2 regions of the Priestia sp. TRM10 genome follow, and region 2 is predicted to be linked to the other one. Evidence: riboswitches for the same ligand, from Rfam matches in the RefSeq annotation. Region 2 holds a riboswitch; the other holds the start of a gene.
The links. A riboswitch is a leader RNA that binds a small molecule or an ion and turns the genes downstream of it on or off. The one in region 2 is predicted to bind cobalamin.
Positions count from the first base shown of each region.

Region 1: it holds a riboswitch for cobalamin, as region 2 does, so the genes downstream of both, ACK3CR_RS13875 (ribonucleoside-diphosphate reductase subunit alpha) here and metE (5-methyltetrahydropteroyltriglutamate--homocysteine S-methyltransferase) in region 2, are expected to answer to the same signal.

Region 1 is NZ_JBJZOT010000013.1:496,554-500,772, forward strand. Features, by position in the region: gene ACK3CR_RS13865 (vWA domain-containing protein) at 1-1,156, shown strand, start outside; gene ACK3CR_RS13870 (hypothetical protein) at 1,295-1,666, shown strand; cobalamin riboswitch at 1,950-2,154, shown strand; gene ACK3CR_RS13875 (ribonucleoside-diphosphate reductase subunit alpha) at 2,292-4,219, shown strand, end outside.
Region 2 is NZ_JBJZOT010000015.1:439,168-443,386, reverse strand. Features, by position in the region: gene dacB (D-alanyl-D-alanine carboxypeptidase/D-alanyl-D-alanine endopeptidase) at 1-1,411, shown strand, start outside; cobalamin riboswitch at 1,514-1,693, shown strand; gene metE (5-methyltetrahydropteroyltriglutamate--homocysteine S-methyltransferase) at 1,842-4,103, shown strand; gene ACK3CR_RS18965 (GDSL-type esterase/lipase family protein) at 4,137-4,219, opposite strand, start outside.

The sequences.
Region 1 (4,219 bases), on a different contig from region 2:
AATTCTTGTAAAAAAGTATTTAAAGGGGAGAGAACTTGCCCAAACGTTAAAATATGACGAAATCATCGAAAGTGATCTAGAACCTTTTCTACATAAGAAAATTGATTCATTCGCCCAGTCGCAAAAAAGTAGCGAGCAATCGTTTTATAACTATCTTGTTTACTTATTAGGAAGTGGAGAGTACGGGGAAATAGAAAAAGAGCTTGAAACATTTGAACCTGTATTTCCAGAGGTAACTGCTGATCAAAAGAAAAAGAAGAATGCCGTGCTTTTGATAGATGGGAGTAAAAGTATGGAAGAAACGTTAGGAAATCAAACAAAACTTTCATTAGCGAAAAAGGCAATTATTGATTTTGCAGCAGCTCTTCCTAACGACGAATCTCTTACACTTTTAACATATGAGAACCCAATAGAAGAGGATGAGGAAACACAAAAAGTCCCCGCATGCCGGAATATACAAGTAGCGTATGATCATAAGTCATATGAAGCAGGTGAATTTGCTTCTTCTCTAGCAGAATATAGGGAAGGAGATGACACTTCATTTACAGCAGGATTGCAAAAAGCAGAAGAAGTTCTTTCTTCCTACAGTGATGAACAATATGAAAACTCTATTTATATTATTAGCGATGGAATAGATATTTGTGAGAACGAAGGAGAAGAAAGCAAAAGTATTCTTTCTAATAGCAGGGAGGATATCCATATTATTGGTCTTGATGTAGAGCAAGAAGAGGAAGCGGCACTTCAACAAGTCGCAGCAAAAGGTACCTACAAGACCGTAGCAACCGAGGAAGAACTACAAACATACATTAAGGAAGAGTGGGAGCAAGAAACGCCTGAAAAAACTTTTGTGCAAGAGGCGGCAATTTCAGATGAGGAAGAGCTTAGCGAGCAGAGACGTTTTGATTCTATTAAAGAATCTTATGATAAAGCAAGCCTCAGGGAGCGTGATCGACTTCTTTTAGGGGTAAAATATATAGAGGAACAAAAATTACTCTCATCAGAGGAAATTAAAAGGTTAGAAAAACGTATTTTAGATCAATATAAAAGCCGTAAAGAAGCCGTATGGGAGATTAGAGATCAAAAACTAGCTCTTATGAAAGCGGAAATAAAAGAAAATAATAAAATGATTCAAGAGTGGAAAGATAAGTGGCAGTGACATTCATAAAAGAGAAGAGCGTGCTCTTCTCTTTTATACTAAAAAATATCCAGAAAAATGTAAAAAAAGGGGGAACAGAAGAGAAAATGTATGATAAACTTGGGATAATTGTTTAGTATATATGAAAGGAGAAGAAGAGTGAAAAATACCAAAAGAGATACGGCGCTTTCCTTTGTATTTTTAGGACTTTTATTTTTAGGGTTTGTACAAGTATGGCACGAGCGTCAATATGTGCTTGGGGTTGGTGCAATTCTTGTAAGTTTTGTCGGCATCTGTGGGGTATGGAAAGGAATTAATAAAGAACGTCAAAAAGAGATTTTGTTAGGAATAAAACTTTTTTTTATAACCATTATATTTTGTTTGCTACACCGTTTTGTCTTTCATTTTATACAAAGTATAAACAATGATCATCGCTTTCTAGCCGCTTTTCTATCAAGCCTCCTTATCGTCTTTACTATGGACAAACTTGTCCGAATTACGTATCATAAGCTTCATCAAAAATCTGCTTAAGAAAAACAAAAGATGTGTATTATAAAACTAGTTCATATTTTTTGTGAACTAGTTTTTTTAATAGCAAAAAAGTGAAATTGATTTTTTTATAAGGAACAATACCTTGAGAGAAAAGAAGTTTAATAAATACGGGAAAAGTCAAGGTCTTTCTTTCGGGCAAGAACTGTGTATAATCAAGTATTGTAACGAACATAGAGTTTTTCTGTTGTAAAATCTAAAAGAGTCTGATAGAATAATAAACACAATATGTAGTGCTTAAATGAATATGAAAATACTATATTTTGTATAAACCTAAAATAAAGGTGTCATGTATTGACTTAAAAGGGAATTTGGTAATCAAACCAAAACTGTACCCGCAACTGTGATTGCTGATGAAATAAGCGCATCCACTGTATGAACGAAAAGGCTTACATAAGCTTATTATACGGGAAGGGCTTAGAGTAGAGAGACGCAAAAGTCAGGAGACCTGCCTTTTATTGAGACGTTTTATTCTGTTCGGGAGTTAGGAGGATAAAGCGAGGGTTGTGCTTTTTTGTGCGCACGTTCCTTCGCTTTATGCTCATTGCTCTCGAAGAGACAATGAGCTTTTTTTGTAGAGTGAATGGTAAAGACTGGAGGAAATATTATGTTACAAACAAATTCGAACACGTTAGAAACGGTTGTCGAACAAGATGGAGCTGAAGAGGCGTTAGTTGGATATCTAGAAAAACTAAAAGAAAAATATCCACATCTAGATTTTGACGATTATGAACAGAAAATTGTTCAAGGGGTGTTCACATTACAGGAAGTCACGAGAGATCGTCTTTCAAACTTGCTTATTTTAGGTGCACTTGAGCGTATTAACACGCTTGAACCTGATTGGACATATGTTGCAGCTAGCGTTTTATTGGACAAGCTTTACGGAAATGCAGCAGAAAATCGTGGCTATCAAGCAGATGAGAAATATGGTTCTCTTTATCATTTAATTGAGACGTTAACAAACACAGGAATTTTCAGCCCTGCTCTTTTATCTTCTTACACGAAAGAAGAGATCGAAAAGATTCAAAGTTTTATTTCACAAGAACGTGATGAACTTTTTACATACATCGGGCTACTGACATTATCTGATCGTTACTTAGCTCAAACACACGATCGCAAAACAATGGAATTACCGCAAGAGCGCTTCTTAATTATTGCAATGACGCTTATGCAAAATGAGCCAAAAGAAAAACGTCTTGCTCTTATTGAAGAAGCATATTGGGCTCTTTCAAATCTTTATATGACAGTAGCTACACCAACACTTGCAAATGCAGGTAAAACATATGGCCAGCTATCAAGCTGCTTTATTGATACAGTTGAAGATGATTTAAGAAGCATCTACGACAGCAATACAGACGTTGCTACACTGTCAAAACACGGCGGAGGTATTGGTGTATATCTAGGGAAAGTGCGTCCAAGAGGAAGCGATATTAAAGGATTTAAAGGCGTTTCTTCAGGAGTTATGCCATGGATGAAACAGCTAAATAATACAGCTGTTAGTGTTGATCAGCTTGGACAGCGTAAAGGAGCAATTGCTGTTTACTTAGATGTATGGCACAAAGATATTTTCAGTTTCCTTGATGCTAAGTTGAATAACGGAGATGAGCGTCTTCGTACACATGACTTATTTACAGGCGTATGCTTACCAGATTTATTTATGGAGAAAGTGCAAAACAGAGAAGAATGGCATTTATTTGACCCACATGAAGTGCGAAGCGTTATGAACTATTCTCTTGAAGATTTTTATGATGAAGAAAAAGGCAGCGGTTCATTTAGAGAAAAATATGAAGAGTGTGTAAGAGAAGAGAAGCTTTCTCGTGAAACAATTCCGGCAATTGAAATTATGAAACGAATTATGATTTCACAGCTTGAAACAGGGACGCCTTACATGTTCTATCGTGATACAGTAAACCGAGCAAACCCGAACAAACATAAGGGAATGATTTACGGAAGTAACCTTTGTAGTGAGATTGCTCAAAACATGAGTGCAACAACGCTTGTTGAAGAAACAACAGATGGAGGCACAATTGTAATTCGAAAAGAGATGGGCGATTTTGTTGTGTGTAACTTGTCTTCTGTTTCACTTGCAACAGCTGTAAAAGCAGACGTTATACCTCGTCTTGTGAAAATTCAAATGCGCATGCTTGATAATGTAATTGACTTAAATACAATTCCTGTACCACAAGCTAAATATACGAATGAAAAGTATCGTGCTGTCGGACTAGGAACGTTTGGACTTCATCACCTACTAGCTCTTGAGGGAATTAGCTGGGAAAGTGACGATGCTGTTGAGTACAATGATCGCTTATATGAAGACATTGCCTATTATGCCATTTCAGCGAGTATGGAGCTTGCAAAAGAAAAAGGTTCATATCCTGTATTTGAAGGTTCAGAATGGGAGAATGGTCGCTATTTTGAGGATCGTGGGTATACGAGCGATCGTTGGGAAGAACTTCGTGCTAAAGTGCAAGAACACGGAATGCGAAACGGCTACGTTATGGCTGTTGCACCGAATTCTTCAACAAGTATTATTGC
Region 2 (4,219 bases):
CGTATTAATCATAATACAGGCCGTTAATGTGTCAGCGGAGGGGGCGAGTACATTAAAAACAAAAATGGAACAAGTGTTACAACATAAAGATTTAAAGGGTGCGATAAGTTCAATCAGTATAAAAGAGGCCAAAAGCGGAGAAGTACTGTATGAAAAGAACAGCTCAGTTCGAATGAAAATTGCGTCCAATATGAAACTCTTTACAGGGGCAGCAGCGCTTGAAACATTAGGTGAGGAGTATAAGTTTCACACAGAGATTTGGCATGATGGAAAAGTGAGAAATGGTGTGTTAAAAGGGAATCTTTATTTAAAAGGAAAAGGAGATCCAACTCTTGGATTAAAAGAGTTACAGCAGTTTTCAGCTCTATTACACGAAAAAGGAATCAAAAAAATTTCGGGAAATATTATTGGAGATGAAACGTGGTATGACGATGTTCGGCTTTCAGAAGATATGATTTGGAAAGACGAATCATATGCGTACGGAGCTCAAATATCAGCGTTGACGTTCTCTCCTGATCATCGCTATGAAGCGGGAACAGTTATAGTAGAGACAACACCGACCAAAAATGGTAAGAAAGCTCACATCTCTATATTACCTAAAACGGACTACGTAAAAGTGATGAATGAAACTAAAACAGGAAAAGGAGAAACAGATTTAGAAATTGTCAGAAAACGGAATGAAAATGTTATTGTAGTAAAAGGAATCATCAAGGAGGGAGAGGAACCTGCTCAAACAGCCATTGCCGTCGAGGACCCTGCTTTGTATACGACTTCTTTATTTAAAGACGTCTTAGAGAAGAACGGAATAAAAGTAACAGGAAAAGTGAAGAAAGAAGAAACACCTCAAAAAGCTCAGTTGATGGAAGTAAAGGAATCTCCTCCACTTGGGGAAATTTTTATTCCGTATATGAAATTGAGTAATAATACAATTGCAGAAATTTTTGTGAAAGAAATGGGAAAAGTACAGTATGGTGAAGGAAGCTTTGAAGCTGGTTTAGCTTCTTTAAAACAAACGCTTTCTGAGATGAATGTCAATGTAGACAATATGATGATTCGAGATGGTTCAGGCATATCACATGTGAACGGAGTGCCAACAGACGAAATTTCTTCTCTTCTTTTTCATGCTAGGCAAAAACCTTGGTACGACAATTTTTATGAATCTTTGCCTTTAGCAGGAGATCCGGATGAATTGATAGGGGGAACGCTCGATGAACGGATGAGAGGGACTGTTGCAGAAGGAAATGTAAGAGCCAAAACAGGATCTATTACAGGCGCTAGCTCTCTTTCCGGATATGTAACAACAGCAGCTGGAGAGGAACTTATCTTCTCAATCGTTTTTAATGCTTTTCTAGAAGAAGATGTAAAAGATATCGAAGACGAAATTGCGGTTATGTTAGCTTCTCTAAAATAATAAAAAATTAGATCAAAAATGAATAATCTGAAAAATAGTCTTGCACAAAGGGGAAAATCGCGTTATTCTTATTAACAATTCCTCAGTCGAGGAGACTAATTTTATAATGTCCATGCAAGAGGTGCTGTACATACGCTGCAGCTTAAAAGGGAAGAGCGGTGAGAAGCCGCCACGGTCGCGCCACTGTGAAGGGGAGTTTCTATCATAGCCACTGCGAAAGCGGGAAGGGATAGAAGAACGATGAACCTAAGTCAGGAGACCTGCCACTTGTTTGCGCTTTATACCTACGCGTTCATAGGGAGGAGTGAAGGTTTATGTTGAATAGATGGATCCGTTTCAACAGTTCTTAAAGTCGCCTTCTAACTCTCTTTTTTGAAAAAAAGGGAGTTTTTTTGATAGCTAAAAAGACAATAGAGACGGAGGAAAAAACATGACAGTATACAGTTCAAATATTGGATATCCAAGAATCGGAGAAAAAAGAGAATGGAAGAAAGCGCTAGAGAGTTTTTGGGAAGGAACGTTTGAAGAAAAAGAGTTTAAAGAAGAACTAGACCGCTTATTTTTAGAAGGAATTCGCGTGCAAAAGGAAGCGGGAATCACGCATATTCCTGTTGGTGATTTTAGTTTATATGATCATATCTTAGATTTATTATGGACGTTTGATCTTGTGCCAGATCGGTTCAAAAATACAAATAAAACACCGCTTGAAACGTATTACAGCATGGCTCGTGGAACAGACGGGGCGGAAGCAATGACAATGACAAAATGGTTCAATACGAACTATCACTATATTGTGCCAGAGTTTGAGAATGTTACGCCTTCTTTAAAAGAAAATCGATTTTTAGATTATTGGAAAAAAGCAAAACAGAAGCTTGGTGTAAATGGAAAAGTAACTCTTGTAGGGCCAGCAACGCTCGTTCTTCTTGGGAAAGGATATAAAGAAACCGAAAAAGCATCATGGATTCAGCGTCTTATCCCGCTTTATCAACAGCTTTTGCAACAATTAGATGAGGAAGGAGTAGAGTGGGTCAGCTTAGAAGAACCAATTTTTACATCCCCATTAGATCAGGAAGTATGGAAAGTGATTGAAAACGGATATGCTGAAATAGCGAAGAGCTGCAAAAATACGAAGTTGCTTCTTCAAACATACTATGAAGCTGTTTTTGATTATAAAAAGGTTCTATCACTCCCTGTAGATGGCTTTGGACTTGATTTTATTCATGATAAAGGGGAAACAAAAGAACAGCTGAAAAAATGGGGCTTTCCAAAAGGAAAAGTATTAGCAGCAGGAGTTATTGATGGACGAAATGTATGGAAGGCTAATTTAACAGAAACGAGTGCTGAAGTTAAAGAGCTTCTAAATTTAATCGATGGTGATCTTTGGGTACAGCCTTCATCAAGCTTACTACATGTTCCTGTTACAGCCGAGAATGAAAGTCTTCCGAGCTTTTTAGAAGGAGCGCTAAGTTTCGCTAAGGAAAAGTTAGGAGAACTAAAAGCGTTAGAAAGAGGAATTGAGAACAATACATCGTTTAAAGATTATGATAAAAGCTTTGAAGCTTTCGTTGCAGCACCATTGCGTCATAATCATAAAGTTCAAGAAGAAATTAAGGAGCTTGCACAACTTAAGGCAACGCGTCCACCGTATGAGATAAGAGCGAAGAAACAGCAGGAAAAGTTAAAGCTACCGCTTTTACCAACAACAACGATTGGAAGTATGCCTCAAACAAAAGAAGTGAGAAGCACACGTTTAAAATGGCGGAAGAAACAAATTACAGACGCACAATATGAGCAGTTTATTCAAGAAATGACATCCCGCTGGATCGAAATTCAAGAGGACCTTGGATTAGACGTTCTCGTGCACGGAGAGTTTGAGCGTACAGACATGGTCGAATATTTCGGTGAAAAGCTGGACGGTATGGAAGTAACAAAGTTTGGTTGGGTGCAGTCTTACGGTTCACGTTGCGTAAAACCACCTCTTATTTACGGAGATGTATCGCTTAAAGAGCCAATGACTGTGAAAGAAAGCGTATATGCTCAAAGTTTAACAAATAAGCCTGTAAAAGGGATGCTAACAGGTCCTGTTACCATTTTAAACTGGTCTTTCCCTCGTCATGACGAGTCAAAAGAAGTGGTGATGAATCAAATCGGTCTTGCTATCCGTCAGGAAGTATTAGCATTAGAAGACGCAGGAATAGCTATTATTCAGATTGATGAACCTGCCCTTCGAGAAGGCCTTCCATTGCGAGAAGAAGAGAAGGAAGGGTATCTAAAAGCTGCTGCATATGCATTCAGACTTTCTGCTTACGGTGTGAAAGATGAAACGCAAATTCATACTCATATGTGTTATTCTAATTTTAATGAAATTATGAATACAATTGATGACCTTGATGCAGATGTGATTTCAATTGAAACATCACGCAGTCATGGCCGTCTGCTTCAAGCATTTGAAGATTTTCATTATGAAAAAGAAATTGGGCTTGGCGTATATGATATTCATAGCCCGCAAATTCCAAATGAAGAGGATATTATCTCAAACATTAGAGCTTCTCTACGTGTATTAGATGAAAAACAATTTTGGGTTAACCCAGATTGTGGTCTAAAAACGCGTAAAGAGGAAGAAGCGATAAAATCACTCCAAGTCCTTGTTGAAGCAACAAAGAAATATCGTGCAAGTCTAATAGAAGCTTAATAAAAAAGCACCGTTCCTCTGAACGGTGCTTTTTTATTGGAGGAATCTTTCTGAAAAATGGATCGTATCAAAAATTCGCTGTGCCAACAGATCATATCCTTGCTGAGAAGGATGAA